Regions from separate parts of the Brachybacterium fresconis genome, predicted to be linked through region 2. Evidence: predicted binding sites of a transcription regulator. Region 2 holds the regulator's gene; each other region holds the start of a gene.

Region 1 (10,334 bases), 1.9 Mb from region 2:
TGTCGTCCCCGCCGCGCCCGTCGCCCATGAGGCCGTCGGGCACCAGGGGCAGCACGCCACGGACCGCGAACCCGCCGTTCTCCGGGCCGGCGATCAGGCTCCCGCCGAGCGCCTCGGCGCGCTCGCGCATCCCGATGATGCCGTATCCGGTCGCTGCCGGCGATGCCTGGGACGGCGCGGACGGCGAGGTCCGAAACGCCGCCGGGACGGAGGGTGGCCCCTGACCAGGGCACCCGTCGTCCACGACGCTCAGCTCGAGCTCCCCGTCGCGCACCCGTGCATCGACGGCGGCACGGCTCGCACCGGAGTGACGGACGATGTTGACGGCCGCCTCCTCCAGGATCCGCACCGCTGCGGCCTCGACCACTCCGGGCAGCGGCGCGTCGACCTCGACCGACGTCGTCAGCTCCATGCCGGGGCCGACCAGGGTCGGCAGTCCCTCGAGAACGCCGGCGAGGGTTCCGGCGGGCGCGGAAGCCTCCTCCGGCGCGCGCAGCAGCCGGACGGTGCGCCGCAGCTCCGCCAGGATCGCCTGCGAGGACTCGGTGACGACGTCCAGTGCGGCACCGGCGTCGGAGGAGTCGCCGCGGCCGAGCGCCTCGCGGGCGACGTCGGCGTGCAGCGAGATGACGGTCGTGCGGTGGCCGAGGGCGTCGTGCAGATCCCGCGCGACAGCCTCCCGCTGAGCGCGAGCGCGCTCGAACGTGCGGCGACGTTCGGACTCGGCCGTCAGCTCGATGGTCCGCCGCGCCTCGGCGACCAGGCGTCGTCGCGACCGGAGACCGTCGCCGAGGGCCATCGCGGCCGCCATCAGCAGGACATGACCGGCCAGCTCGTAGCCGACCACGACGGACGCGGGCGCTCCCTCCGTGAGGCGGAAGAACACGCTGGCCGCGAGGACCACGAGGGCGGCGCCGATCGCCCAGCGCAGCTTCCCGGCCTCCGCCGCCGAGAAGAGGGCGGCCGCCACGGGTACCGCCACCCCCACGGCCGGATAGCCGAAGGAGTAGTAGGCGAACAATCCGAGCACCGAGACCGCCAGCACCAGGACCGGATAGCGGCGGCGGACCAGCATCAGCGCTCCAAGACCCACGGCCCAGAGGTAGGCGAAGGGATCGGAGTCGGTCTCCCCGCCGATGTCGGCCGAGATGATGAGGACCAGGATGACGGTGACTGCTGCTGCCAGGACGGCGTCGACCAGGTGCCCGGAGAGCACGCCACGCGGTCCGGCCTGCGGGTCAGCCGGGTGGGAGGCGGAGGGCGCGGTCACGGCACCAGGGTAGGTCGCGCCGGTGGTCGCCGCATCGGCCGGGAGGCGACAGATCAGGTCGCCTCGCGACGTACCGACCTCTGGATGACGGACGGATGTGGAGGTGACGAGCCGGTTCCTAGTGTTCCGGGCATGAACAACCAGCCGCTGTCCTCCGCCCCTGTCCGTTCCGCCCGCCACCCGCTGGGACTGACGATCCCGGCGATCCTCGGTCTCGCGCTCCTCGCCGTCCCGCGAGTGGTCCTGCACGACCTGAGCATCATCCAGTCGGGCACGTGGGTGAACTCGCTGTTCGTGTTCGTGCCCCTGATCGTGTGGATCGTCGTCGTGATCGCCGCGCGGGTGCCACGCCCGTTCCTGACCCTGCTGGTCGTCGGCATCTGCTACGGGGTGCTCCTGGCGACCGTGCACCAGGTGTTCTGGGGTGCCTCGTTCCCGGACGGGCCGCCGTCGCTGGGCGGCAACCTCTCCCAGATCGATCCGGCGCTGCAGGCCGTCTTCTTCCGCGGAGCGACGGCGATCTCCAGCCTCTTCACCGGAACCGTCATCGGGGTGCTGACCGGGCTCGTGGCTGAACTGGTGGCCCTGGTCATCCGGGCGATCGGTCGCGCCGGTCGGTGACCGACGGCGGGCGGCGGAGGGGCGGTGAGCGCCCCGTCGGTACGGCCCCGCGCCCGTCGAAAAGGGTGCGCACCACCGAGTCACGGTGACAGGATGGTGAGTCATGACATCCAAGAGCATCGAAGCCCTGTTGGACGCGTCCCGGCTCGCCGGGCTGGAGACCACGGACGGGGGCAGGATCCTCGCGAAGGTCGCCTCGACGACCGCGAAGGGCACGGCCTATCGCACCGCGCTGGTGGAGATCGAGGAAGATCGTCTGCTGCCGCTGACCCGGGGCGAGGCATCGATCGGCGCGGTCGCCGCCGCCGAGGACGGCACCACCTTCTTCACCGCGAAGCGTCTGGGCGAGGACGGCACCGAGGCCGACGACGCCCAACTGTGGGCGCTGCCCCCGCGCGGCGAGGCCCGCGAGCTCGCCGCCCGGCCCGGCGGCTTCGGCGGTCTGCGCCTGGCAGGCAGCCACCTCATCACGGAGCTCGAGGTGCACTCCCAGGCCTCCGACGAGACCGAGCACGACCGACTCTCGGCGAAGCGCGAGGAGGCGACGGTGACGGCGGCTCTCCACGCCGAGTTCCCCACCCGCTCCTGGGACCATGACCTCGGCCCCTCCCGCCCGGTGCTCGCCCTGGCCGCGCTGCCCTCGGACCTCTCCTGGGCCGAGGCCACCGCGATCGTCGGCGCAGGGGGCGGGGCCCCGTCGAGCAGCGCCGCGGCCTCCGGCGGGCCCGGCGGCTCGATCGGCAGCTCGGGCGACTCGACCGATGGCTCAGGACCGTCGGCCGGCAGCGGCGACGGCGGCTCGCCCGGGGACTCCCCGCACAAGCAGGTGCTGCACTTCCGCTATGTGACGATGCCGCCCGGGCGCCTCGAGGAATGGACCGTCGACCGCGACGGCTCCCGCGCCCTGGTCGCGATGGCCGACTCCCGCGGGGACCTGCTGGCCGCCTCCGATCTCTACCTGCTGGACCTCATCGGCGCCCAGCCGCCGCGGCTGCTGCGCCAGGGCACGGCCGAGGCCGAGCACGGTCCCGGGGAGTTCAGCCCCGACGGCACCCGGGCGCTGATCGGCCGCGGCCGGAACTGGACCCAGGAGGCGAGCCTGTCCACCAGCGTCGAGCTGCTCGACCTGGCCACCGGGACCTCGACCCCGGTGTGGCCCGAGCTGGACCAGTGGGTCGATCCGGTCTGGCTCGACGACTCCACGCTCATCGCCACCAGTGATGATCAGGGCCGAGGCTCCGTGTGGATCGGCGGCCTCGACGACCCCGCGCCCCGGCGGCTCGCCGGAGGACCCGAGCAGGATCTCGCCTTCGACTCGGCATCGGTCGCCGGCGGAGCGGTCATCGCGTCGGCCTCCGGGATCTCCGTCGCCCCGCATCCGGTGCGCATCGAGCCGGCGACCGGACAGATCCAGGAGCTGGCGAACCCGGCCGACGCGGTCGCTCAGAAGGGCTCGCTCACCGAGGTCACCGCGACCGCGCAGGACGGCACCGCGCTGCGGGCCTGGCTGCGTCTGCCCGCGGGGGAGGGGCCGCACCCGCTGGTCGTCTTCGCCCACGGCGGCCCCTGGGGATCCTGGAACGCCTGGACCTACCGCTGGAACCCGGGGCCCTTCGCGGATGCCGGGTATGCCGTGCTGCTGCCGGACCCGGCGATCTCCACCGGCTACGGCCAGGCGATGATCGACCGCGGCCAGCACGAGCTGGGCGGCGCCCCGTTCACCGACATCATGGCGCTGACCGACGTCACCGTGGCGCGCGAGGACATCGACGCCGAGCGCACAGCCTTCGCCGGCGGCTCCTACGGCGGGTACATGGCCAACTGGGTGGCCGGGCACACCGGCGACCGCTTCCGCTGCATCGTCACCCACGCCTCCCTGTGGGACACCGTGAGCATGGGGCGCACCACGGACAACGCCGCCTGGGAGCGGCCGATGCGGGAGCAGAACGCGCTCTACAACCCGCGCGACGCCGTGGCCGACATCGTCGTGCCGATGCTCGTCATCCACGGCGACAAGGACTACCGCGTCCCGATCGCCCAGGGCCACGCCCTCTGGTACGACCTCAACGCCTTCTCCGCGACCCCGCGCGACGCCGAGGGCCGCACCCGGCACCGCTACCTGTACTTCCCCGACGAGGGGCACTGGATCCAGGGCCGGGGCAACGCGCAGGTCTGGTACGAGACCTTCCTCGGCTTCCTCGATGAGCACGTGCGCGGGGAGGCCTGGGAGCGGCCTGCGACGCTCGGCTGACTGACGACGAAGAGCCGGGGTCGAAGAGCCCGGCGCGTCGCGGCCCGGGGTGCGACGCGCCGGGGTGCGCGGGCCGGGATCAGGCCACGAGATCCGCGGGGGCCTCCCAGGTGTTGCAGGCGCTGAGGTCGCCGCCGGAGGTGAGGCCGGCCTGGATCCAGTGCACGCGGGAGGCGGGGTCGAGCCCGTCGTCCTTCCAGTTCGCCTCGTCCGTGAGCCAGGCGCGCACCGCCGTCGTGGGCTCCGCCGAGGAGGGCACCTGCATCGCGGCGGCCGATCCCAGGCAGAGCTTCTGCAGCGAATAGCGCCGCGTGGCCTCCTTGTACGCCTCGGACTCCTCGCCGTCGGCCTCCTGCTCCGCGATCTTGTTGAGCATGGAGACGTAGTAGATGCCCACCGAGCTGTTCCAGTTCACGGTCGAGACCTCGGCGACGGCCAGGTCCCAGAGATAGGTGCTGGGGACGTTCTCGGCGTCGGCGATCTCGGCGCCGATGCCGCTTCCCGCCGGCCAGTAGAGCGTCGAGTCGAGGTTGCACATCCGGGCCGAGTCCGGATCGAAGCTCTCCGGATCACAGGACGCGCTGTCGGGGACCTCCGGCGGCGTGTAGACCGTGACGGACGGGGAGTTCCAGGGCAGGCCGCGGTCGGAGCTGGCGGTGGACCAGATCGAGTTCAGGCAGCCGCCGCCGGCATCGAGGACGGCCTGGATCTCCTCCGGGCTCTGCGTCGACGCCGGGGTGGCGGGCAGCTCGCAGCTGCCGACGGTCGGCAGCGTCCCGCGGGTCAGCGGGTTGTCGGCGAGGATGTCGTGGATCTCCTCGGGGCTCCCGGGCACTTCGTCGTAGGGGACGACCACCTCGAAGCTGGGGGTCCCCTCGGCCGGTGTCGGCTCCTCGGCGGTCGGTTCCTCGCTGGTCGTCGGGTCCTGGCTGGCCGCGACGGGCGGGGAGCCCTCCCCGCTGTTCCGGGTGAGGATCAAGGCGGTGAGCCCGCCGCCGATGGCGATCACGAGCACCGCCACGCACCCCAGGGCCACGGCGATCAGCGCCCAGGGCCGCGCCCGCGAGGGGCCGGGACCGCCGGCACCGGGGCCGGCCGGGCCGGGGGCGGCCCCGGTGCCGGGGTTGCCCGGGCCGGGTCCGCCCGGGCCACCGGGCCCGTGACCGGGAGGGACCTGGCCTGCACGCGCGGGGCCGTCATGGCCGGGGCTGACGGGCCCGCCGTAGCGCTCGTTCCCGCCGGGTGCGCCCTGGGCGGAGAAGCTGCCCGGGGCGGCGGGACGACTCGGCCCGCCGTAGGCTCCGCCGGGCGAGTTCGGGTCCCCCGGGCCCGACGGGCCGCCGTGGCCTCGCCCGTTTCCGCCGCCTGCCGACCCTGCATCCGACATCTGTTCCCCCTGAGGATCCGTTCCCTTCCCTGCAGGATATCCGGGCGGGGTCCGACCAGGAGGAGTTCCGGCAGGGTCGGACGGATCGGGTCAGCCGCTCGCGGCCACCACCAGCTCGACGTCCGACGCTCCCGGGGCGGTCAGGAGCTTGGAGACGGGGCATCGGGTGTGCGCGGCCTCGGCCAGCTCACGAACCTCCCTCGGTGCCATCTCCTCGATCGAGACCAGGGCGCGCGGCGTGAACCGGAAACCACCGGCCGGGTCGCGGTGCATCTCGACCTCGACGCTCACCCGGCTCTCGTGGGCCAGACCCCGCTCGGACAGGACCACGCGCAGCGTCTCGCCGAGGCAGGTGCTCCAGGCCATGGCCAGGAACTGCTCGGGGTTGAAGCCCTGCGCCGGTGAGCGCGGGCCCCCGGTGGGCAGCTCGATCTCCGGCTCGACGGCGGCATCGTCGCGCCGCTGTGCCACGTCCAGCGAGGCGGGACCGTCGTGGATGCGCACCTGCCCGGAGGTGCCCCGGGAATTGTCGACGCGGGCGGTGTAGAGCGGACGGGGCCGGGATTCAGGGTCTGAGGGGGACGAGGGGTCGGCAGTGGTCATCATCGCCTCAGGCTAGATGCGTCGCCGCGATCGGGGCGGTCGGCGGGGCGGTCGACGGGGCGACCGGATCGACCGGATGGCCGACAGGCTGTCGACCGGGCGGCCGGATCGAGCGGACGGCCGACAGGCTGCCCCGCTGGTCGACCGCACGACCGCACGACCGCACGACCGCACGACCGCACGACCGCACGACCGCTCGACTGCACGACCGGGCGACCGCACGACCGAGGGGGTTGCCGGGGCTCGCCGGAGGGAGCCGCACCACTTGACAATCGGTCGAACGTACGTTCGACTGCAGGCATGCGATGGAGCGGGCAGACACTCGGAGCGGAACAGCGCGAGCAGGCCCTGCTGGGCATGTCCGGGCTCGTGCGCAGCGTGCGCACCCCGGAGTTCCAGGGCGTCACCTTCCACGAGGTGACGGCGAAGTCGGCGCTGAACCGCGTGCCGGCCTCGAGCTCGATGCCGTTCGAGTGGAGCGTGAATCCCTATCGCGGGTGCTCCCACGCCTGCGTCTACTGTTTCGCGCGCAGCACGCACGAATACCTGGATCTCGACGCGGGTGCCGACTTCGACCAGCAGGTCATCGTGAAGGTCAATGTCGCCGAGGTGCTGCGCGCCGAGCTCGCCAAGCGCTCCTGGAAGCATGACCTCGTCGCACTCGGCACCAACACCGATCCCTATCAGCGCGCCGAGGGACGGTATCGACTGATGCCCGGGATCATCTCCGCCCTCGCCGACAGCGGTACGCCGATCTCGATCCTCACCAAGGGCACCTTGATGCGGCGGGACCTCCCGCTCCTGGAGAAGGCCGCGGAACGAGTTCCGGTGGACCTGTCGATGTCCATCGCGGTGTTCGACGACGAGCTGCAGAAGGCCGTCGAACCCGGGACGCCGACCACTGCCGCGCGCCTGGCGACCGTGCGTGCCGCGGCCGATGTCGGATTCCGCGTGACGGTCTTCCTCATGCCGATCATGCCCTGGCTGACCGATTCCGACGCCCAGCTCGACGACGCCCTCGCCCGGATCGCCGACGCCGGCGCCGTCCGTGTGGTCCATGGCGCCCTGCATCTGCGTCCCGGTGCCAAGGAGTGGTTCCTCGAGTGGATCGAGCGGGAGCACCCCGAGCTCGTCACCGGGTATCGGCGCTTCTACGAGCACGCCTCGTATGCGCCCGCGGGGTACCGTCGCACCCTCGCGCGCCGGCTGCGACCGCTGCTGCGACGCCATGGCCTCGACGCGCAGGAGGACGAGGACCAGCCCGAGCAGCGACGCCGCGCGGCCGACGCCGCCTCGCGCCCTCGCACCGCTCCGGTCGCGCTCGATCTGGGGACGCAGCCCGCTCTGTTCTGACCGGTCGCCCACTCTGACGGGACCGCGCGCCTGGCCGGAGACGCCTGCCCGGCGACGCCCCGTCCGGCGACGCCCGGTCTGGCGACGCCCGGTCCGGCGACGCCCCGTCCGGCGGGAAGCCGCTCGGCGGAGGGACTGTCGATCACTCCCGCAGTCGCGACGTTCCGGGCATGCGGAATGCCCCTTCACTCACAGGTGAACCTGCAGGTGAGAGGGCATTTCCGTCGGCGGAGGATGGGGGATTTGAACCCCCGAGGGCGTTAACCCAACACGCGTTCCAGGCGTGCGCCATAGGCCGCTAGGCGAATCCTCCAGCGCTCGTAAGAGCAGGCATCAGCGTACCCGACGCCCCGGGGTGGTGCGAACCGAGCTGGCACAGGTCACACTCACCGCGGTTCATGGTTCCGGCTCGTCCAGCGGGGCCAGCCGCAGATCGGTGTTCGGCATCCTGCACTCGGGGCGGGCCGGGCCGGGACGATCGATCCGGGTGTCTTCCTGGATCAGATCTCGTACTCGAGGAGCTGATGGTAGCTGCGGTTGCGATACACCAGCGGCTCCTCGTTGGCGATCTCGGCCCGGTCCGCGGCGACGAGGACGACGTGGCTGCCGCCGGCGGGCACCCGCTCCAGGATCCTCCCGCTGATCCAACCGGCGGTGCCGTCCAGAACGGGCTCGCCGGTGGGCAGCTGATGCCACGCGACCTGCGCGAACCGGTCGATCCCGGAGGTCGCGAAGATCGTGGACACCTGGCGCTGGTCCGCGGCCAGCAGGTTCACCGTCACGGTCTCGGCCCGGCTCAGCGCCGGCCATGACGACGAGGTGTCGTTGATGGTGAACGCGAGCACGGCGGGCTGCGCCGACACGGAGATCACGGAGGTGGCCGTGAACCCGAGGGGCTCGGTCCCGTCGGTCAGCGAGACGACGGCGACGCCGGCGGGGTGACGGCGAAAGAGCGCGGCGAAGGTCTCGCGGTCCAGGACGCCGTCGGCGCTCGCGGTGCCGTTGGCGGTGGTCGTGGGGTCTGACGACATGGAGTTTCCTCCTCGACGGGAACGGCTCGGTACTCCTCGGTCCCCAAGATGCTTTTGAGTGACAGAAGCGAATCTAGGGGCTGTGTCTCCTCGTCGCCAAGAATGTGACGCCATGAGGCCTGCCCCGGCAGCGGGTGAGCCGGCGGCGACTCCGGAATGTGTGGTCCGCGGTGGTGTTCACCGGGCAGGGGCGCATCCACGGGCGGTATGCGAGCAGCGAGCCGCTCAGAGGGCGTTGCGTGCTCGTATGACGCCAGTGGATACGAGAGCGGCCTGCAGGGAGTGCGGACGCCGGGGGTTACGAGGGCGGACTGCGGGGGTGCGGACGCCGGGGGTTACGAGGGCGGCCTGCGGGGGTGCGGACGCCGGGGGTTACGAGGGCGGCCTGCGGGGGTGCGGACGCCGGGGGTTACGAGGGCGGCCTGCGGGGGTGCGGACGCCAGTGGATACGAGAGCGGCCTGCAGGGAGTGCGGACGCCGGGGGTTACGAGGGCGGACTGCGGGGGTGCGGACGCCGGGGGTTACGAGGGCGGCCTGCGGGGGTGCGGACGCCGGGGGTTACGAGGGCGGCCTGCGGGGGTGCGGACGCCGGGGGTTACGAGGGCGGCCTGCGGGGGTGCGGACGCCAGTGGATACGAGAGCGGCCTGCAGGGAGTGCGGACGCCGGGGGTTACGAGGGCGGACTGCGGGGGTGCGGACGCCGGGGGTTACGAGGGCGGCCTGCGGGGGTGCGGACGCCGGGGGTTACGAGAGCGGCCTGCAGGGGGTGCGGCCGGGCCAGGGCGACCGACGGGGTCGCGCGGCCCGCGGTCAGTCGTCCTTCTCGGGATGGCGGACGAGGTTGACGACGGCGGCGACGAGGCCGCCCCAGACGGTCACGATCGCGACGATCATCATGACGATGGAAGCGAAGGACATGGTCACTCCTGACGGAAGGGTGTCGATGGGGGAGATGACGGGGGAGGGGCGACGGCCGGGCCGAGCAGCGCGTACGGTCGCCCCTCCCGCATCATTCGGACGAGCGCAGCTCGTGCGGGGTGGACGCCTCCGGGGTGGTGACCAGGCCCTTGCCGGCCACGGCCTCGGGGGCGATCGGATCGCCGTCGGAGTCGTCCTTGTACAGATTCGACCTGGCGGGCCACGGGATCAGGGAGAGCCCGATGGCGACGACCACCAGGCCGATCGCCATCAGCCAGCCGAACAGCAGCACGAACCAGCCGGGGTAGCCCTCGTAGTTGCCCGGTTCCATGAGCAGATCCCGGGTGCCGAAGGCCAGCGAGACGCCGAGCACGATCGGCGCGATGGCGCCGACGCACACCAGCCACCAGCGCCCGATCGGGAAGGTGCCCTTGAGGTTGAGGTGATCGCGCAGCGTGGGCAGTCCCCGCACCGCGTAGGTGACCACGATCGTGGAGACCAGGGCGGCCGCGACGATGCCGTACTCGTTGGCCCACTTGTCCAGCACGTCCAGCAGCGGCAGGCCCGAGGTGGTGGAGAACAGCACGGTGGAGACCACGGCCAGCGGGATGCAGACCCCGAGAGTCGCGGGGATCCGGGCCAGGCCGAACTTGTCCTGGATCGCGGCGATGACCACCTCGACGATGGAGATCAGCGAGGTGAAGCCGGCCAGCACCAGGGAGCCGAAGAACAGCACGCCGATCACGGCGCCGGCAGGAGCCTCGCTGATGATCGTGGGGAAGGCGATGAAAGCCAGGCCGACGCCGTCGGTGACGACCTCGTCGATCGCCACGCCCTGCGCCTGGGCCATGAAGCCCAGCGCGGAGAACACGCCGATGCCGCAGAGGATCTCGAAGCTGG
Region 2 (10,334 bases):
CCGGCCGGGAAGTCGGTCCGCGTGAGGTAGTGCGGGATCTGCGCGGCGTAGCCCATCGCCGGATGGTCGGCGCGGCCGAGCTCGTGCTCCAGCAGCGCGCCGAAGGCGGCCGGCACCACGATCTCGGCGGCCTCCTCGCTGTCCGCCGCCGGGGCGGTCCCCGGCGCCGGCGTCGGCCGGGACCCCGGCCGCCCCAGCAGGGACGGGTCGTTGGCGTGGGCGATCAAGCCGATCGGGCGGGTGTGCGGGACCGCCATGGGCACCGCCTGCATGCCCACCACGCGCTCGACGTCGAAGAACTCGACCAGATCGATGAGCGCCTCGGACAGGCGCCGCCACTGCAGGTCCGGCTCCGGTCCGTCGAGGAACAGGAACGGGCGATCGGCCTCGTCGTACATGAGGGACAGGGTCAGCTCCGGAATGTCGACGCTCGCGTAGGAGGTGCCGTCGAACACAGCCTGCGGGCGGGACCCGCGGTAGTCCAGCAGCTCGTCCATGTCGAAGGTGACCAGCCGCAGGTGGCGCAGTTCGTCCCGCAGGTAGGTGGAGGCGATCCGGCAGGCGCTGCCGGCGTCGACCAGGCCCGGCAGGGCATGGACCAGGGTCAGTCCCGTGCGAGGGACCGCGGCCAGCACCTCGGCGTCCTCGAACCGGTACAGGTCACGTGGGTCACGCATCGGCGTCTCCTCCCTCGTGGCCGGCCAGATGTCGGGGTCCGGATGGCACGCGCACCCAGGCCCGTCCACCATAATGGACCACCGTGCTTCGCCGACCCCGGGTGTTTCCTGGGCGGCGGCAGGATCAACCGTCGAAGGGGGCAGGTCCGTGGACGAGGCGGAAGAGCAGATCGCCCGGGAGATCGCGCGCGAGCAGGCCTACGCCGACCGGCTCTACGCTCGGCTCGACGAGCTCATCACGCAGGTCGAGGGGAACCTGGAGCAGATCCAGGCCTCCCAGCATGCCTCGACCCACCAGAACCGGTCCGAGCGGGATTCGTTCATGGCGATGTACGAGGACCGCCTGGCCCTCCTGCGCTCCGTGGCCCGCAGCGTCGTCTTCGGCCGGCTCGACACCGACGAGGCGGCCCGGCACTACATCGGCCGCATCGGACTGTTCACCGCCGATCGCGAGCAGCTCCTGGTGGACTGGCGCGCCCCCGCCGCTGCCGCCTTCTACCAGGCCACCAGCACCGACCGCCAGAACGTGCGCCTGCGCCGCCACCTGATCAGCCGCGGTCGCAGCGTGATCGGGCTCGAGGACGACGTCCTGGACCAGGCGGTGTTCGAGGGCGACCACCACGACGTGGTGCTGCAGGGCGAGGGAGCCCTGCTCGCGGCCGTCTCCGGGCAGCGCACCGGGCGCATGGGCGACATCGTCGCGACCATCCAGTCCGAGCAGGACCGCATCATCCGCTCGACGAACCGCGGCGTGCTCGTGGTCCAGGGCGGCCCCGGCACCGGCAAGACGGCCGTCGCCCTGCATCGGGCGGCCTACCTGCTCTACACCCATCGCCGCCGGCTCGAGCACACGGGCGTGCTGATCATGGCCCCCACCTCGGGGTTCCTGCGGTACATCGAACGGGTCCTGCCGAGCCTCGGCGAGTCCGGAGTGGTCATGCTGACCCCGGGCGAGCTCTTCCCCGGCATCGAGACCTTCGTCCACGACCGCGACGAGGTCGCCCGGGTCAAGGGCGATACCGCGATGGCCGAGCTCCTCGCCCGTGCGGTCAAGCAGCGCCAGGTCATCCCGTCGGACGACCTCGAGCTGAGGATCGACGGCACCCCGATCACGCTCACCCGTGACGCGCTCCGCGCGGCGCGGCGGGAGGCCCGCTCCACGCACAAGCCGCACAACGCCGCCCGTTCCGTGTTCGTCCGGGCGGCGATGGACCGCCTGGTCGAGGCCTACGAGAAGGCGCTGATCGCGCGCGGCAGGACCGTGGTGCCGGAGGACCGTCCCGACCTGCTGTCCGACCTCCGCCACGACCATGAGATCAAGCGTCGGCTGAACCTGGCCTGGCTCCCCTACACGCCGCAGGGCTTCCTGCGCATCCTGCTGTCCCGACCGGACCGGCTGCGCGCCGCGGCGCCACCGGCTCTCGTCGGGCAGCTCCAGCTGCTGGTCCGCCCGAAGGACTCGGCCTGGACGGTCGAGGACGTCCCGCTGCTGGACGAGGTCGCCGAGCTGCTGGGCGAGGATGCCGCTCCGGCCGAGGCCCGGGCCCGGGAGGCGGCCGACCGGCGGGAGGCCGACGTCGACTACGCCCGCCGGGTGATCGAGAACGTCGACACCTCGGGCATCGTGCGCGCCGAGGACCTCGCCGACCAGGTCAGCCAGATCCGCGACGGCCGCACCCTCGCCGAGCGCGCCTCCGCCGAGCGCAGCTGGACCTACGGGCACGTCGTGGTCGACGAGGCCCAGGAGCACTCCCCCATGAGCTGGCGGGCCCTGATGCGGCGCGCTCCCACGAAGTCCTTCACCGTGGTCGGGGACGTCGCCCAGACCTCCTCGGCCGGAGGGACCTCGTCCTGGACGGATGCGCTGGGCCCGTACATCCAAGATCGCCTGCAGGTCGAGCATCTCACCGTCAACTACCGCACCCCGAGCCGGATCATGGACCGGGCCGTCGCGATGGCGAAGGCCCATCAGCTGCCGGTCACCGAAGTCAGCTCGGTCCGGGAAGGCGATCATGATCCGCTGATCGAGCGGAGCGAGGAGACCGAGCTCGCCGACCGCACGGCCGAGGCGGTGAGCGCCGCGTACGACACCGGCACCGGACGCCTGGCCGTGATCACGGTGGCCGAGCGCATCGATGCCGTGCTCGCACGGCTGCACGATCACCCTCAGCTGCCCCGGGCAGGCGCGGGCTCCGCCGGCGTGGACGACGAGATCGCCGTGATGACCGCGCAGGATGCGAAGGGGCTGGAGTTCGACGGGGTGATCATCCTGGAACCGGCCGAGCTGATCGACGCTCACGGCGCCGGCGACCTCTACGTCGCGATGAGCCGGCCGACCCGGCACCTCGGCGTGGTCCACGCCCGGGATCTGCCGGCGGGGATCGGCCCGTCCTGAGACCGGGATCGGCGGCCGCGGCTTCCCCTCCGCGACCGCCGATCGGTCGTGCACTGCGAGAGTGCACGGGGGACATCTTATGCACAGCCGACGGCTGCTTCGAACCGATCGGCGCAGAAATCTGGAAACCCCCACGCTCCGTCGGGATCGACCCGTCTCTCAGACCGACGCGGAGGCCGCCTCGGCGCGCAGCCGGGCGATCTCGCTCTCGAAGTCCTCGAGCGTGTCGAAGTCCTGGTACACGCTCGCGAACCGGAGGTAGGCGACCAGGTCGAGCTCCTGCAGCGGCTGCAGGATCGACAGGCCGACCTGGTGCGCGTCGATCTCCGCCTGGCCGCTGGAGCGGATCGTCTCCTCGACCCGCTGGGCGAGCATCGCCAGCTGGTCGTCGCTGACCGGGCGACCCTGGCAGGCCTTGCGCACGCCGGAGATCACCTTCGCCCGGCTGAACGGTTCACTGACGCCGGAGCGCTTGAGCACGGACAGGGAGGCCGTCTCGGAAGTCGAGAAGCGCCGCGAACAGTTCGGGCACTGACGACGGCGCCGGATGGTCGCGCCGTCGTCGGACGTGCGCGAATCCACGACCCGGGAGTCAGGATGGCGGCAGAACGGGCAGTGCATCCGGTCAGGATACCGGCACGTCGCCCGCTCAGCGCTCGAGGGATCCCGGCGACGGCAGCTCGATCTGCTGACCGGCGGTGACGCGCCCGGTGGCCAACTGGTTGAGCGTGCGCACCTCGGCGATGTACTCCCGCTCGCTCATCGGTGCCGGAGCGTACTGCTCGGCGTAGCCCCACAGGGTGTCCCCGGCCTCGACCGTGATGGTCGTCGGAGGCTCCGGCTCAGGGCCCGCCACGGCGGAGGGCACGTCGAACACCAGCAGCAGGGCGCCGGCGACGAGGAGCCCGAGCACGAAGGCTGCCAGCGTCAGCAGCGCGCGACCGCGCCGGGTGGGCTCGAGTCGAACATCCGCTCGAGAGGCCTGCGCGTCGTGCTGGTCGCGATGCTGCCGGAAGGGAAGGACCGTCGCGGTCTGCGTCGTCATATCCGAACTCCTGTTCGATCGAATCTTTGTGCGACTGTAGCCGGGGAGCGGCGCGACACGCAAGAGGAATCTCGAACACCTGTTTGGCATCCGGTGCGCGCCGCCCTAGGCTGGGTGACAGGACAACGGAACCGCGAGGGTCCGACAGACGAAGCCAGGAGGCCGCACGATGACGCCGAGCACCCCCCCGCCGATCCGGTCCCGCGGCGACGCCCCGGCGGATCCCGCGACGGCCGGCCTCACCCGTCGCCAGCGCCTCGTCCTGGAGACCATCAACGACGCGGTCTCCGCCCACGGGTACCCGCCCACGATGCGGGAGATCGGCGACGCCGTCGGCCTGACGTCCTCCTCGTCGGTGTCCCATCAGCTCCAGGCGCTCGAGCGCAAGGGCTTCCTGCGACGGGATCCGAAGCGCCCGCGGGCGATGGAGGTCGTGATGCCCGAGGAGGACGGTGCCCCGGCCCCCGTGCCGATCCCGGACATATCCCCCGAGTCGGTCACGGTGCCGCTGGTCGGCCGGATCGCAGCCGGGGTGCCGATCACGGCCGAGGAGCAGGTCGAGGACGTCTTCACCCTCCCCTCGCGCCTGGTCGGCGACGGGAACCTCTTCCTGCTGCAGGTCGTCGGCGATTCCATGATCGACGCCGCCATCTGCGACGGCGACTGGGTGGTGGTGCGCTCTCAGCGCTCGGCCGAGAAGGGTGAGATCGTCGCCGCCATGATCGACGGAGAGGCCACCGTGAAGACGTTCGTGCAGCGCGACGACCACGTCTGGCTCATGCCGCACAACCCAGCCTTCGCCCCGATCCTGGGCGACCACGCCGAGATCCTCGGCAAGGTCGTCGCGGTGCTGCGCGCGGTCTGAGCGCCCCGGCCGCTGCGACCGGCCCTCGGGCCCGCCGCCGCGGCGGTCTCAGGAATCGGCGAGACGGCGCAGAGCGCCGAGCGCGACCTCGGGATCGGCCGTCGGCCACAACGGCGGCACCGCCTCGCGCAGGAAGCCTCCGTAGCGCGCGGTGGCCAGGCGCGGATCCAGCACGGCCACCATGCCCCGGTCCTCCTGCGAGCGGATCAGGCGCCCCGCGCCCTGGGCCAGCAGCAGCGCGGCGTGCTGGGCGGAGACGGACATGAACCCGTTGCCGCCGTGCCGGGCGATCCGCTCCTGGCGGGCGGAGGTCAGCGGGTCGTCGGGTCGCGGGAACGGGATCCGGTCGATGGTGACCAGACGCAGCGACCGGCCCGAGACGTCCACCCCCTGCCACAGAGTGAGGGTGCCGAACAGGGAGGCGTCCTCGTCCTCGCGGAAGTTCCGCACCAGGTTCGCCATCGAGTCCTCCCCCTGCACCTCGATCGTGAGGTCGAGTCGGGCGCGCACGTGCTCGGCCGCCAGTTCCGCGCCGCGGCGCGAGGAGAACAGGCACAGCGCGCCCCCGCGGGATGCCTCCACCAGATCGGTCAGGTGGTCGAGCATCGCCGGCGATGGTCCCTCCCGTCCGGGCTGCGGCAGGTGGCGGGCGGTGTAGAGGATCCCCTGGCTCCGATAGGCGAAGGGGCTGCCCACGTCGAGGCCGGCCCAGGCTCCGCTGTCCTCCCCCGGCGGCAGCTCGTCCACCTCGGTGCGACCGGCCCGGCCCAGGCCCACCTCGCCGGCAGCGGGTTCGAAACGGCCGGCGAGGGCGAGCGTCGCCGAGGTGAGCACGGCGGTGCGGTCCTCGAGGATCGCGCCGCGCATGGCGGCGGCGACGCTGAGGGGCGCCACCTGGATGCTGGAGCGACCGGTGGCCTGGGAGCGGGAGACGGAGACCACGTCGTCCTCCCCCGGCGCGCCGAGCCGCTCGCAGACGTCGATGATCTCCTGCAGGTTCGCCCGGACCGTCTTGCGGGTCCCGGCCGTGGACGCGGAGCCGTCCTCGCCGGCGTCCTTCGCATCGGAGTGGGCGGTCCGCGCCTCGACGCGCAGCTGCTGGACGGCATCGGCCAGACGGTCGGGCAGGTCACCGAGCACCCGGCCGTCCGGCGCCAGCTCGAGGGCCTCCCGCAGCTCCTCGGCGGCGTCGTCGAGAGCCGTCGCCGCGACCCCCAGGCCGCGCAGCTCCCGCACGGTGCCCCGCAGCATGCCGGGGCTGAGGACCTCGGTGACGGCGCCGGTGACCCGGCCGGTGAGGTCATGCGCCTCGTCGAAGACGACGACGTCGTGGTCGGGGATGATGCCGTGGTTGTCGAAGGAGTCGATCGCCAGCAGAGCGTGATTGGTCACCACGATGTCGACCTCGCGAGCGAGCTCCCGGCTGTGCTCGGCGAAGCAGGACTCGACCATCGGGCAGGTGCCGCCCAAGCACTGGGAGCCGGTGACGGAGACCTGCCGCCAGGCGCGATCGGAGACGGGGTCGTCCAGCGCGTCGCGGTCGCCGCTGTCGGTCTCCTCGGACCACTCGCGCAGGCGACGCACCTGGTCGCCCAGGCGTTCGCCGCCGCCCCGGGCGGGGTCCGCGGACGCCTCGGCGAACAGCGCGCCGGGGTCGATGTCGACGGGGTAGCCGCCGTCGATCTTGTGGCGGCACAGGTAGTTCGCCCGCCCCTTGAGCAGGGCGAAGGTCGGGGTGCGCGGCAGGTGCGGGGAGAGCGCCTCGACCAGGTACGGCAGGTCCTTGCGCACGATCTGCGTCTGCAGCGCGATGGTGGCGGTGGAGATCACCACCGGCCGACGGCTGACCAGGGCGTGGCGCAGCGCCGGCACCAGATAGGCGAGCGATTTTCCGGTTCCGGTGCCGGCCTGGACCAGCAGGTGGCGCCCTCCGGTCATGGCCGTCTCCACCGCCTGTGCCATGGCCTGCTGGCCCGGACGCTGGGTGCCGCCGATCGCCGTGACCGCCGCGTCCATGAGGGTCGACAGCTGGATGTCGGCGGCCTCCGGGGCGGCCTGGTGAGCGGTGGCGGTGGTCATCGGATCAGGGTATCCGCGCCGTCGTCCCCGCCCCGTCAGGCCGCGCCGTGCAGCTCTGCGGCGAGCGCCTCATCCACGCGGGCGTGGAGGTGGGTGCCCTCCATGATGTGCTCCTCGGCCAGGACCTCACCGCTGCTGTGCACCCGCGAGACGAGGTCGCCGCGGGAATAGGGCACGACCACGTCGACCTCGACCGCCGGGCGGGGCAGTCGCTCTGCGATCAGGTCACGCAGCTCCGCCACGCCCATCCCCGTGCGGGCGGAGACGACGAGCGGGTCGCCGACCTGGCTGCGCAGTCGAGCGATCGTCTCCGGCTCGGCGATGTCCGCCTTGTTGAGCACGACGATCTCGGGCACGTCGAAGCCCTCGAGCTCGCCGAGCACGGTGCGCACGGCGCGGATCTGCCCTTCGGGGTCGGGGTGGGAGGCATCGACCACGTGCAGCAGCAGGTCGGCGTCCCCGACCTCCTCGAGGGTGGAGCGGAACGCCTCCACCAGCTGGGTGGGCAGGTGCCGCACGAAGCCGACGGTGTCGGCGTAGGTGAACTCGCGGCCGTCGGGCGTCCGTGAGCGCCGCACGGTCGGGTCGAGGGTCGCGAACAGGGCGTTCTCGACCAGGACTCCGGCGCCGGTGAGCCGGTTCAGCAGCGAGGACTTGCCGGCGTTGGTGTATCCGGCGATCGCGACCGCGGGCACCTGGTTGCGCTTGCGGTCCGCGCGCTGGGTGTCCCGGCCCGGGGTCATCGCCGTGATCTGGCGGCGCAGCTTGGCCATGCGGTCGCGGATGCGGCGTCGGTCCAGCTCGATCTTCGTCTCGCCGGGGCCGCGCGAGCCCATACCGGCACCGGCGCCGCCCACCTGGCCACCGGCCTGCCGGGACATCGACTCGCCCCAGCCGCGCAGTCGCGGCATCAGGTACTCGAGCTGGGCGAGCTCCACCTGCGCCTTGCCCTCGCGGGATTTGGCGTGCTGGGCGAAGATGTCCAGGATCAGCGCGGTGCGGTCGATGACCTTGACCTTGACGATGTCCTCGAGCGCACGGCGCTGGCCGGGTCCGAGCTCGCCGTCGGCGATCACGGTGTCGGCGCCGTGCTCGGCGACGACCTCCGCGAGCTCCGCGGCCTTGCCCTTGCCCAGGAAGGTGGCCGGGTCGGGGTGGGCGCGGCGCTGGAGCACGCCGTCGAGCACGGTGGAGCCGGCGGTCTCGGCGAGCGCCGCGAGCTCGTGCAGGCTGGTCTCCGCCTCGGCGGAGTCGCCGGAGGTGTACAGACCGGCCAGGACGACGCGCTCCAGGCGGAGTCGGCGGTACTCGACCTCGGTGACGTCCTCGAGCTCGGTGGAGAGCCCCGCCACGCGGCGCAGGGCCTGGCGGTCGGCGAGGTCGTACTGCGCGCCGTCGGCCTCGGAGTCGTAGGTCACGGCGGAGACGGAGGCGTCGCCGCGGGAGAGGATCCGCTCGGTCAACGGGTCCCGACGGGACGGGGTGGTCGCGGCGTCCGTGGTCTCGGTGCGCGCCGTGGCCCCGGTCCCTCCCGTGGTGGTCCCGTCGACGTCCGTGTCGGAATCGGGTTCGGGATGGAAAGCAATGGGCACGATCGGGGCGCTCCTTGGGGTCGGGGACGAGCTGTCATCCCAGAATCCCACGCCGCGTCGCCGCGGTCGAGCGATTTTGCCCTGGGCGGATCGGGCGGCGATCCGCTGCGGGGGCGCGACGGGGCCCGTGCGCCGACGCCCGGCCGCGAGGTCCGTATCCTGCTGGGGTGGACGAGCACTACTTCACCCCTTCCCCCGCGACCGACGACCAGCGCGTCCCCCTGCCCGTGCGGCTGGCCGGCAGAGACCTCGACCTGGTCTCCAGCGCCTCGGTGTTCAGCGGGCGCGGACTGGACAAAGCCACCGCGGTGCTGCTGGGACGTCTCGACACGCTCACCGTGCCGCGCCCCGGGGCCCGGATCCTGGATCTGGGCTGCGGCTGGGGGCCGATCGCTCTGACCGCTGCGCTGGAGCACCCCGGGGCGGAGGTGTGGGCGGTGGACGTCAGCGAACGCGCTCGGACGCTGACCGCCGAGAACGCCGTGCGGGCCGGGGTCACGAACCTGCGCGTGGCCGCCCCGGAGGACGTTCCCGAGGATCTGATGTTCGAGGCGATCTGGTCGAATCCGCCGATCCGGATCGGGAAGCAGGCCCTGCACGCGCTGCTGCTGCGGTGGATGGCACGGCTGTCGCCGCAGGGCACCGCCGCCCTGGTGGTCGGAAAGAACCTGGGGGCGGATCCGCTGGCCCGCTGGCTCGCCGAACAGCTGGGAGACCGTGAGGTCACCAAGGTGGCCAGCGCCAAGGGCTTCCGGGTCCTGGAGGTCGGGCCGCGGCGCTGAGCCCCGGTCAGGCGAGCAGGGTCACGTCGGCCACGAGCACGGCCGGACCGGTGAGGGTGACCTCGCCCTCGGCGTTCCAGCCGACCTGGAGACGACCACCGGGCACATCGACCGTCCAGGGCTCCCAGGTCCCGTCGCCGGCGCGGTGAGCGGCAGCGACCGCGACAGCGGCCACGCCCGTCCCGCAGGAGCGGGTCTCCCCCACCCCGCGTTCGAGCACCCGCATCGCCACGTGACGGTCACCGCGACGGGCGACCAGCTCGATGTTGGCGCCATCGGGGGGTGCCGGGTCGAGGACCGGGGGCCGGCGCATCAGGTCGAGATCCGCCAGGTCGAGATCCGCCGGCAGGAACGCGACGGCGTGGGGATTGCCCATGTCGACGTCGGTCGCCTCGAGCCGGTGCCCGTCGACCTCGACGGCGCGGGCCGCGGGGACGAGAGCGCTCACGCCCATCCCCACCCTCACCGACCAGGGAGCGCCTTCGTCGGCGGGGCGCTCGAGGATCTCGACGGTGCGCGCCCCGGCGCGGGTCCAGAGGGCGAAGCGGTCCTCGCGGACATGGCCGGTGCGGCGGAGGTGGGCGGCGAGCACCCGCACCCCGTTGCCGCACATCTCGGCGAGCGAGCCGTCGGCGTTGCGATAGTCCATGAACCACTCGGGGGCGTCCGCCGGGGCGTCGATCCCGGCCCGCCGGGTGCGCACGGCGCGGATCACGCCGTCGCCGCCGATGCCGGCACGACGGTCGGTGAGGGCGACGACCTGCTGAGGATCCAGCTCCACCCGGCCCTCGGGGTCGTCGAGCAGCACGAAGTCGTTCTCGGTGCCGTGGCCCTTGGTGAATCGCACGTTCTCGGTCATGGCTCGAGCCTACGGCCTGCGTCGGAATCGGACCGGGCAG
Region 3 (10,334 bases), 3.4 Mb from region 2:
AGCGCGGCGAGGGAGGAGTCGCTGGTCAGCAGCGCGCCGAGATCACCCCAGTGGACCCGAGTCGCCATGGCCATCAGCGGGAGCAGCACGAACAGCCCGCCCAGCAGGGCGGGGACCAGGACCCAGCGGGGCAGCGACCTCATGCCGAAGACCTCATGCTTCGGCGAATCCGTACTCCGCCAGGACCTCCTGGCCCGCGGTGCCGGTGACGAGGTCGATGAACTCATCGCCCAGCGCGGCGTTCTCGCTGCCGGCCACCGTCGTGATCGGGTAGGTGTTCACGGCGCTGTCGGACTCAGGGAACGCGATGCCCTCCACCTCGTCGGCCGTGCGCACATCGGTGACGTAGACCAGTCCGGCATCGGCCTGGCCGCTGGTGACCTTCCCCAGCACATCTGTGACCGACTGCTCCTCGCTGACGGGGGAGAGCTCGATCCCCGCGGTGTGCTCGACGGTCTCCGTCGCGCTCCCGCACGGCACCTCCGGTGCGCAGACGACGAGGTCCAGCCTGTCCTCGGTGAGCGAGGCGAGGTCGGTGACCCCGGCCGGATTGCCGGCGGGCACGGCGATCATCAGCGTGTTGGTCGCGAAGTCCACGGGCTCGGCGCCCTGCAGGTCAGCGCCTGTCAGCTTGTCCATGTTCTGGGTGTCGGCCGAGGCGAAGACGTCGGCCGGGGCGCCCTCCCGGATCTGGGCGACCAGGGTCGAGGAGCCGGCGAAGCTGAACTGCACGGCGACCCCGTCGTGGGCGGCCTCGAAGCGCTCGCCGAGCTCCTCGAAGGGTTCCTGCAGCGAGGCGGCGGCGTAGACCACGAGGGTGTCGGAGGAGGCCGACGAGCCGGAGCAGCCGGCGACGCCGAGAGCCAGGGTCAGGGCGGCCGTCGCGGCCCCGAGGCGGGAGACGGCTCTCATGAGCGTCCGCCCGGCGCGGGCTCGGCCTCGATGACCACCTGGGTCGCCTTCACGACGGCGCTGGCGACCATTCCCGGCTCGAGGCCGAGTTCCCGGGCGGCTTCGCTGCTCATCAGGGAGACCACGCGGAAGGGGCCGCACTGCAGCTCGACCTGCGCCATGACGGTGTCCAGGACGACGTCGGTGACGAGTCCGACGAAGCGGTTGCGCGCCGAGGACCGGGGGCTGCCGACGGGCTCCGGGGTCACGGCGAGCTCCCGGGCCATGCGGGCGACCTCCGTGCCCTCCAGGACCGTGCGCCCGGAGGCGTCGGCCGTCGCCTCGAGCGTTCCCTTCTCGATCCAGCGGCGCACGGTGTCGTCGCTGACTCCGAGGAAAGCCGCTGCGTCTCGAACCCGTATCTGCGTCATGAGAACCACTATAGCGACGCACATGCGGAGAAGAAGGGGTGCTGCTCCGGGCCGTCAGGCGACGATCAGCACCCCGAGCAGTGCGATCGAGGCGACCAGCACGGTGGAGGCGGCGGCCAGGGCGAAGGGACGAGCCCCGACCCGCAGGAGGGCGCGGACCTTCACGCCGGTGCCGAGGGCGAACATGGCCGCCCCGAGCAGGATCGTCTGCAGCACCGACCCGGCGTCCACCACCGCGGCGGGCAGCGGCAGGAACGAGCGCAGCAGCACCATCGTCAGGAAGCCGAGGACGAACACGGGGACCAGGGGCGGGCGGGCACCATCGGCCCCGCCGCGGCGCCGTTCCCGGGCGCTGAGCACGGCCATCACCGGGGCCAGCATCAGGATGCGGGCGAGCTTGACGACGACGGCGACGGCGAGCGCCCCGCCGCCGAGCACGCCGCCGGCGGCGACGACCTGGGCGATCTCGTGGATCGAACCGCCCGCCCAGAGTCCGGCGGTGCCCGGCGCGAGCCCGATCAGGGCCGAGGCGAGCGGGACCAGCGCGATCATCGCCGTCCCGCAGAGCACGACGAGGGCGACGGCGGTGACCGTGTCCTCCTCGTGGTCGTCCTCGGGATCCGTGACCCCGGCGGCCGCGGCCACGGCGGCGGCACCGCAGATCGAGAACCCACAGGCGACCAGGAGCGCGAGACGCGGCGCGACGCCCAGCAGCCGGCCCAGCGCCACGGTGCCGAGAATGCCGCCGCCGACGATCACCACCACGACCAGGAGCATCGGGGCACCGAGCGCGAGGATGTCGCCGAGCACCAGCTGCAGCCCCAGCAGCACGATGCCCGCGCGCAGCAGCTTCTTCGCCGAGAAGTCGGTGCCGGCGGAGACGGCGGAGGGCAGTCCCGTGGTGTTGGCGACGAGGATCCCCGCCACGATCGCGATGATCAGAGCGCTCACGCCCGGGATGAGCGGGGCGATCAGCTGCGCCAGCACGGCGACGGCGAGGCACAGCAGCAGGCCGGGGGCGAGGGTGCGGCGGGCCGACGGAGCGGCGGTGGCGGTGCGGGATTCGGCGAGGGGCGAGGGCATGGAAGAACCCTGTCACCGGGGGGTCCGGCCCGGTAGACGGCAGATCCGGATCAGGGCATATCATTCCCATATGTCTGCTCCGCTGCCGAATCTGCCGGCTCTCGCCCTGTTCGTCGCGGTGGTCGACGAGGGCGGGCTCGGCGCGGGTGCCCGCCGCCTGGGCATGTACCAGCCGAACGCGAGTCGCATGATCGCCCAGCTGGAGTCCCAGGCAGGGATGGCGCTGCTGGATCGTCATCCGCGTGGTGCGCGCCCGACGTCGGCCGGCCTGCTCTATGCCGCCCACGCCCGCGAGCTGCTGGAGGCCGCCGCGGATTTCACGGGCTGGCTGCACCACAGCCGCGACGAGGACACGCTCGAGCTGCAGGTCGGGGCGAGCATGACGATCGCGGAGCACCTCATGCCGGCCTGGCTCACCGAGCTGCGCCGCACCAGTGCTCGGGTGCGGGTGGACCTTCGGGTGCTGAATTCGACGCAGGTGCTCGAACAGGTCCGCGGCGGGCAGCTGCAGCTGGGATTCATCGAGACCCCGCATGTGCCGCGCTGGGTGCACGCTCAGGACCTGCGCGAGGACGAGCTCGTGGTGGTGGTCGCCCCGCACCACCCCTGGGCGTCGCGGGACGAGCCGGTCGGCCTCCAGGAGCTGGCGGCGACCGCGCTGGTGGTGCGGGAGGGTGGATCGGGGACGCGGGAAGCCTTCGAGGAGCTGGTGCCGTCGGCCGCTCGCACCGCGCCCGTCCAGGAGCTCAGCAGCAACGCGGCGGTGCGGGTGGCGGTCAGCTCCGGGGCGGGCCCCGCCGTGCTGAGCATGCTGGCCGTCCGCTCCCTGCTGGAGACGGGACAGCTGCACCGCGTGCCGGTCCAGGGGGAACGGCTGCGCCGGCCCCTGACCGCTGTGTGGACGGGGCCGCGGCGTCTCACCGGACCGGCCGCGGATCTCGTCGCCGTGGCGACGGCACCCACGCGACCAGCCCTGTGAGCGCACCGAGGACCCTTTTCGCCGCCACGTCCGGGGCCCCGGAGCGGGTACGTTCGAAGGCGACATCGAGAACCGGGAGCCGACGACATGCCTGTCCTGACCAATACCTCTGACCTGCCTGAGCAGCCGCGCCGCGGTGCCGCGTGGTCCATCGTGGAGCCGGAGCGCGAGCTGGATTCGAATCTGATCCGCCTGCCCGCCGGGGACGGGATCGACCCCCATGTCGGTGCCGAGGTGGACACGCTGATCCATGTGGTCAGCGGCAGCGGGACTCTGGTCACCGAGGACGCCGAAGAGCCCCTGCGGCCCGGGGACGTCGCGCTCCTGCCCCGCCGCACGGTGCGCGGCTTCCGCGCCGGGGACGATGGACTCGAATACCTCACCGTGCACCGGCGCCGCCGATCGCTGCAGATCCAGCGCCGCTGACGCACTCGTGCCCCGGAGCGCGCAGGAACGCCCCGGGGTCGGGTGATACCGATCAGAACGGCGGGGGATCATCCGGGTCCCACGGCCCGGGCGGGATCTCCGGCGGCGCCGCGGGCGGCGGGGGCGTCGGAGGTTCTGCCGGAGGCGTCTCGGGTGGGGAGGCCGAAGGTCGGGAGCTCTTCCGAGCCTGATGGTGCTCCCAGATGCGCTCTAGCTCCCGCACCGCGATGCGGGTGGCGAGGTCGACGTCGTCGGTGGTGATCGTGTGGTCCCCGGACCGGCCGACGGCCCACCGGGTGCGTCCCGGGCCGGTGCCGTTGCTCGGCAGTCGGTCGGGATCGAGCAGGCCCTGGGTCTTCTGGACGTGGTGCCTCCAGCACAGCAGGTGCAGGTTCTCGACCTCGGTGAGGCCGCCCCGGGTGGGGTCCACGTGGTCGTACTCCTCGATGTGATCGGCCTCCGAGGCCCACGAGGTGGAGCGGGTGCAGCCCGGCACGGCGCAGGTCGCGTTCCGCAGCCGCAGGTGCTCGAGCATGGATCTGTCCGGGTGGTACTTCTGGGCGGGACACGGCAGGAAGGCGCCGGTGCCGGGATCGGTGAGCACGCGGTACCAGGTGTTCTCGGCGCCCGCGAGGGAGCGTGCCATCCGCGGCGGGACGGGGGAGCGACCCTCGACCATGCCCGGGGCGTCCGAGGCACCGAGCAGAGTCAGCATCGGCACCGTGATGTTGAGGCGGAACCGCTCCGCGGGCACGTGCACACCGTCCGTGTCGAAGGGCGCCTGCAGCGCAAGCTCGAAGCGCAATCGGTCGAGCGGGACCGGGCGACCCGTCCGGGCGGCGATCTCGTCGATGTCGAAGGGGATCTCGGTGCCCTCGCGGAGTGCTCTGCGCTGCTCGGACCGGAGCGCGCGACCGGCCTCATCCAACCTCTTCCAATAGGCGAGAATCTCCGGGATCGGGCCACGGAAGGTGATCGAACCGTTCCCCGGGACGGCATCTGGGGCGAGCTCCACCGTGCGCACGGGCTCCGGCGGCTCCTCCTCCGCATCCTCCTCGCGTTGTCCCATGAGTTGGACGAGGGCATTGAGCAGGGTGATGAAGCGCTCAGCGGTGATGTCCACGGACCACGTCGCGATCGCCACGTCGATCTTGCGTCGCGATTCGTCGCTCAGGTTCTGGGCCGTCCGCAGCATCCGCGTGAACCACGTCGAGGGGAAGCGCCCGGACTCCAGTCGCTCCAGAGTGCGGGGGAACTGGTCGACGGCCTGGCGGGCGGTGCGCAGCTCCCAGCGGGCTGCGCCATCGGTCACCCGCAGGGCGAGAGCGGTCCGGATCGTGTCGAGATCCTCCTGGTCGCAGGACTCATCGCCCTCCGCCTCGCAGGTGTACAGGGCCGCCACAGCGCGGTACCGGGAGGCCAGGGCACGAGCGCTGCTCGTCTCGGCGTCCCAGGCGAGCTGTGTGGCGTCGCTGAGCCGGGGAGCCTTCGTGCTCTTCCCGCGCGTGGGCAGGTCTTCCCGGGTCAAGGGCTTATGGGCGCCGACCTGACGGAGGCGCTGGGGGAGGGAGGCGAGGAAGGCGAGATCCGAGGCGTCGAAGCCATCCAGTTCGTCGTCCCCATCGGCCGACGGGGCGCTCACGATCGCGCTCATGACCCTTACCTCCTTCCCGTCCGGGCTTCCCTGCTCTCGGATGTGCATTCGATATGACTCGACCCTACCGTTCGACGCCCATAAAAAGAAGAGTTGTGGACAAAGTGGGGGATGTTCCCGAAGAGTATCCACAGGATGTGGAAAAAGGGTGCCTGTGGAGGAAGGATGAATCGTTCCTCCACCGTCATGAGTTGTCCACAATTACCGTGATCGGGTTGACGGAAGGGATGCGCGTCCGGTCCGCACTCGTGCGTGGTGACGCCTGCGGGCGAGTGCTCGTGCGGCAGGATCGAGGGAGGTGAGCTGGTGCGACGGGCTTGCTCCGTCCGGGGATCGTGACGTCGGACGATGGGGACGGTCGCACCGGAGGCGCCGAGGCGCCGAGGCACCGTGCGACGAGGGTGCGAAGGAGCCTCCTGGAGCTCGACGATGACGAGCTCTAGAATGTCACCTGGATATGGTGCAATGGGTGCGCAGGAATGTATGTCGTGGTGATGTGAAGATTGATCTTCTCCTACGCGCATCAGGGGTATCTGCGTGTCGGATTCCCCGCAGCTCCGGGGGATTTCGCCCGTCCGACTCCCGGACCGCCATGCGCGTGACACCCACGCCGCCGCCCGTCCGGCGCTCGCTCTGCCATGTGCCCGAAGCTCCCGTCCGGCGCTCGCTCCGTCATGTGCCCGACGCCCCCGTCGCCGCCCGTCCGACACCCGCACGACCGGCGCTCCGCCATCACACCCGCTCGCGGGGGCAGACTGGTGCCATGGCTGAACCCACCGATCCCCGCGTCGCCGTCTACCTCGACTTCGACAACATCGTCATGTCCTGGTACGACCGCGTGCACGGACGCAACGCCTACAGCCGGGACCGCCAGAAGATCGCCGAGGACCCGTCGGCCCCCGGGGTCGCCGAACGCCTCGCCGCGGCGACGGTCGACGTCGGCGCGGTGATCGACTACGCCGCCTCCTTCGGCTCTCTCATGCTCACCCGCGCCTACGCCGACTGGTCCGCGCCCGTCAACGCCGACTATCGCTCGCAGCTGGTCGCCCGCGCCGTGGACCTGGTCCAGCTCTTCCCCGCTGCCGCCTACGCGAAGAACGGGGCGGACATCCGCCTGGCCGTGGACACCGTCGAGGACATGTTCCGCATCCCCGACCTCACCCACGTGGTGATCGTCGGCGGGGACTCCGACTACGTGCCGCTCGCCCAGCGCTGCCGGCGCCTGGGACGCTACGTGATCGGCATCGGGGTAGCGGGTTCGACGGCGAAGTCCCTGGCCGCGGCCTGCGACGAGTTCGAGTCCTATGACAACCTCCCCGGCATCGAGCGGCCCGAGCCGGCAGCATCCACCCGGTCCCGGCGCGGGCAGGGCACGGGGGACTCCGACGGTCGCGGGCGGGGCAGAGGCTCACGCTCCAGCGGCGGAGGGGCCGGGCCCTCCGACCCCTCCGAGAACGCCGACGGGGCGGCCGACGAGACGGTCGACGAGGCGGACGACGAAGAGATCACCGAGGATCCCGGTGAAGCGGCCACGCGTCTGCTCCAGCGCGCCCTGCAGCTCGGCGGTCGCGGCGACAGCGAGTGGTTGCACAGCTCCGCCGTGAAGTCGCACATGCGCCGCATGGACCCCTCGTTCAGCGAGAAGGCCCTCGGCTTCCGCACCTTCTCCGCCTTCCTCAAGGCCCATTCCGATATCGCGGAGCTGGAGGAGTCGGGCCACGACCGCCTGGTGCGGCCGACGGACTGACCGGGCTGACGGACTGACCGGGCCGACGGACTGGACCGGCTGACTGATCGGTCAGCTCGTCGGCACGTCCGCCCGTGAGGTCACCGACCAGCTCTCCCGCCAGGTCGCAGTCCCGTTCGTGTGACAGAGCGCACCGCGACGAGAGATACTCGAGTTCCCGATGAAGGAGGCGCTGTCATGAACATGCTCCTGTGGATCTTCGCCTTCGTGCTCGCCGCGGTGTTCGCCGCGTCGGGTGCCGCGAAGCTCCTGACCGCACGAGACCAGCAGATCGAGCGCACCCCGTACGTCGAGGACTTCCCGCACAGCGTGATCCTCGGGATCGGCGTGCTCGAGATCCTCGGCGCCTTCGGCCTGATACTTCCCGCCGTCACCGGCGTCCTGCCGGTCCTGGTGGCGCTGGCCGCCGCAGGGCTCGCGATCACCATGGTCTTCGCGGCCCTCGTGCACATCCGCCGCGGCGACGGGTTGGCCAAGGCGCTGCCCTCCATCGTCCTCGCGATCGTCTCCGTCTTCGTGGCCTGGTCCCGCTTCGGCCCGGTCCCGCTCTGACGAGCTCTGATCAGCGGTTGAAGAGGTCTCCGACCCCGATGTCGGAGAACTTCTCGCCGATGCCGGAGACTCTGTCCCCGGCATCCGAGATGCCGCCGCCGACTCCGTCGGCAAGACCCTCGGCGTCCTCGGCGCTCGCAAGGCCCTCGAGCCCTTCGGTCAGTCCGCCCAGATCCGCCTCCAGGCCTGCGGTGAGGGAGTCGACGTCGATGCCCGAGGCGACGGCCTCCTGCAGCAGGGAGCCTCCGACCCCGGTGGCGATCGCACCACCGGCCACGACGCCGAGCAGCCCGCCGGCTGCGCCGACCGCCCCGACACCGAGGGCCCCGGCGCCGGTTGCTCCGGCACCGGACCGGGAGCGTCCGGAACGCCCCAGCAAGCCCGTGAGCCGTCGAGGGTCCATAGCGCCGAGCCGGGTCGCGGACCGGGCGAGGTCGTCCGGGGCGTCCGTGCGGGGCCGCTCGGGCTCGGGCAGCTCGGAACGCATCGAGGCGGTCAACTGGGTGCGCTGCTGAGGGGTCAGGCGCTCGAAGGCCTCGCGGTGGACGCGCTCGAGCTGGTCGGGCGCCGCGGTGCGCACCAGGTAGTCGTAGCGGGCGATCGCACGACGGTCCTCCTCGGACGCCGCCGACGGTGCGGGTCCGGATGCCGCGGCCGACGGAGCCGGGCCGGAGCGCTGGTCGCTCTCGCCCGTGATCGCATCGGAGGCGCGGCGGACCATCGAGCGCCAGTCGGAGCTCCCGCCGGATCCCGCCCCTGATCGTGCACCAGGTCGCGTTCCCGCGTCGCGGGAGGAAGTCGTCCTCGAGTCGAGGGCCTTGCGGGCCATGCCGGCCAGTCGGTCGAAGGTGCTCATGAGAGTCCTTCCGGTCGGGGCGCGCCCGGGGCGCCGGGCACGGGACGAATCCTGGGGGACGAACCTCCGCGTCGCCCGAGTACGCCGTGACAGCTCTCCGGACGCGATGCGAAGATCACCCCATGGCACCCACCGACGTCATCTCCTGGCTCCTGGACACCGACCCCGCGCTGCGCTGGCAGGTCGAGCGCGACCTGCTCGACGCCCCGACCGAGCGGTGGGAGGCCACCCGTGCCCGGATCCCCCACGAGGGATTCGGGGCCGCCCTGCTGGAGCGGCAGGACCCCGACGGGCAGTGGGCAGGCGGCGCGTTCTTCCCGGCCGGATTCCTCGAGGACCCCGAGAGCAGCACCCTGCCCGGCCAGCCCTGGACCGCGACCACCTGGACGCTGACCACCCTGCGCGAGTGGGGGATGGACGCGGCGCCGCTGATCGAGCGCGACACCGCTGCGCTGCTGGCGAAGAACTCCCATTGGGAGCACGACCGCAGCCTGCCGTACTGGGGCGGCGAGGTCGACTGCTGCATCAATGCGATGACGCTGGCCAACGGGCTCTGGCTCGGGGCCGACGTCGAGGATCTCGCGACCTGGTTCGTCGAGCATCTCCAGCCCGACGGCGGCTGGAACTGCGAGTGGGTGAACGGCTCGGTGCGCTCGAGCGTCCACTCCACGCTCAACGCTCTGCGCGCCCTGCTGATCCACGAGCAGGCCACCGGCGGCACCGAGGCCACCCGCGCGGCGCGCGCGTCGGGGGAGGAGTACCTGCTCGAGCGGCACCTGACCCGGCGCCTGAGCACCGGGGAGCTCCTCGGACCCTGGGTGGATCACTTCCTCTACCCGCCGCGCCACATCTATTCCGCGCTGCGGGCGCTGGACCACTTCCGCCTCGCGGGCCGACGAGATCCGCGGATGGCCGAGGCGGTCGAGATGGTCCGCGAGGCGCAGCAGAGCGACGGCACCTGGCTCCAGCAGAAGGTCCTGCCCGGCCAGGTGTGGTTCGAGATCGACGTCCCGCTGGGCGAGCCCTCTCCCTGGCTGACCCTGCAGGCGCTGCGGGTGCTGCGGTGGTGGAACGAGCTGCCGGGCTGATCGGGGACGCATCCACGTCGCTTTCTGCTGTATCGACAGACACAACCGATAAAAGCTGTCAGGAGCGCGCGAGGGCCACCGCATCCCGCGTCGTGGTGCGGATCCGGTACAGGCTCGTGCTCGCGACCACGTAGAGCGTGTGCCCGTCGTCGCCGCCGAAGCACAGGTTCGCCGTCTTCTCCGGCACCGGCAGGTCCAGCAGGCGCTCGCCGGTGGGGGCGAAGACCTGCACCTCGGACAGGCTCGAGCTCCAGATCCGCCCCTCGACGTCCACCCGGATCCCGTCGGGCAATCCGGGGGAGACCTCCGTGAGGATGCGGCCGTTCTTCGCCTGCCGCCCGTCGACGACGTCGTACACGTGGATCGCATGGCCGTGAGGACGATCGGGGAACGGGTCGGACTCGTCGGCGGGTGAGAGCGAGGAGTCGGCGACGTACAGCAGCGACTCGTCGGGGGAGAAGGCCAGCCCGTTGGGCGCCTCCACGTCGATCACCACCGGGGTGAGGGTGTCGGCGGCCTCGTCGTAGCGGAACACGTAGCGGTCGCCGTACTCCTCCTCGCCGGCATGCCCCTCGACGGGTCGCTTGATGCCGTAGGCGGGGTCGGTGAACCAGATCGCCCCGTCGG

Evidence for each region. The regulator LexA, encoded in region 2, represses DNA repair genes until DNA is damaged. The targets are predictions, from matches to a motif close to TCGAACANNTGTTCGA.
Region 1: a site for LexA is predicted at 6,409-6,424, ahead of JOF44_RS10385 (Rv2578c family radical SAM protein). Genes of this name have one in related genera too.
Region 3: a site for LexA is predicted at 5,501-5,516, ahead of JOF44_RS03355 (HNH endonuclease signature motif containing protein). Genes of this name have one in related genera too.

The regions. Positions count from the first base shown of each region.
Region 1 covers NZ_JAGIOC010000001.1:2,302,455-2,312,788, reverse strand. Annotated here, with positions in the region: gene JOF44_RS21150 (sensor histidine kinase) at 1-1,270, opposite strand, end outside; gene JOF44_RS10405 (hypothetical protein) at 1,403-1,891, shown strand; gene JOF44_RS10400 (S9 family peptidase) at 1,995-4,142, shown strand; gene JOF44_RS10395 (hypothetical protein) at 4,222-5,529, opposite strand; gene JOF44_RS10390 (OsmC family protein) at 5,620-6,135, opposite strand; gene JOF44_RS10385 (Rv2578c family radical SAM protein) at 6,433-7,485, shown strand; tRNA gene JOF44_RS10380 (tRNA-Ser) at 7,714-7,798, opposite strand; gene JOF44_RS10375 (flavin reductase family protein) at 7,986-8,516, opposite strand; gene JOF44_RS10370 (methionine/alanine import family NSS transporter small subunit) at 9,327-9,434, opposite strand; gene JOF44_RS10365 (sodium-dependent transporter) at 9,526-10,334, opposite strand, start outside.
Region 2 covers NZ_JAGIOC010000001.1:4,190,877-4,201,210, reverse strand. Annotated here, with positions in the region: gene JOF44_RS18630 (proteasome assembly chaperone family protein) at 1-677, opposite strand, end outside; gene JOF44_RS18625 (HelD family protein) at 826-3,072, shown strand; gene nrdR (transcriptional regulator NrdR) at 3,232-3,693, opposite strand; gene JOF44_RS18615 (peptidoglycan-binding protein LysM) at 3,722-4,117, opposite strand; gene lexA (transcriptional repressor LexA) at 4,287-4,982, shown strand; gene JOF44_RS18605 (ATP-dependent DNA helicase) at 5,031-7,061, opposite strand; gene hflX (GTPase HflX) at 7,097-8,653, opposite strand; gene JOF44_RS18595 (class I SAM-dependent methyltransferase) at 8,821-9,435, shown strand; gene dapF (diaminopimelate epimerase) at 9,443-10,294, opposite strand; gene miaA (tRNA (adenosine(37)-N6)-dimethylallyltransferase MiaA) at 10,291-10,334, opposite strand, start outside.
Region 3 covers NZ_JAGIOC010000001.1:745,767-756,100, reverse strand. Annotated here, with positions in the region: gene JOF44_RS03385 (ABC transporter permease) at 1-143, opposite strand, end outside; gene modA (molybdate ABC transporter substrate-binding protein) at 154-912, opposite strand; gene JOF44_RS03375 (TOBE domain-containing protein) at 909-1,322, opposite strand; gene JOF44_RS03370 (YeiH family protein) at 1,377-2,405, opposite strand; gene JOF44_RS03365 (LysR family transcriptional regulator) at 2,476-3,384, shown strand; gene JOF44_RS03360 (cupin domain-containing protein) at 3,472-3,810, shown strand; gene JOF44_RS03355 (HNH endonuclease signature motif containing protein) at 3,863-5,464, opposite strand; gene JOF44_RS03350 (NYN domain-containing protein) at 6,228-7,211, shown strand; gene JOF44_RS03345 (DoxX family protein) at 7,389-7,763, shown strand; gene JOF44_RS03340 (cation-transporting ATPase) at 7,774-8,619, opposite strand; gene JOF44_RS03335 (squalene cyclase) at 8,742-9,707, shown strand; gene JOF44_RS03330 (SMP-30/gluconolactonase/LRE family protein) at 9,766-10,334, opposite strand, start outside.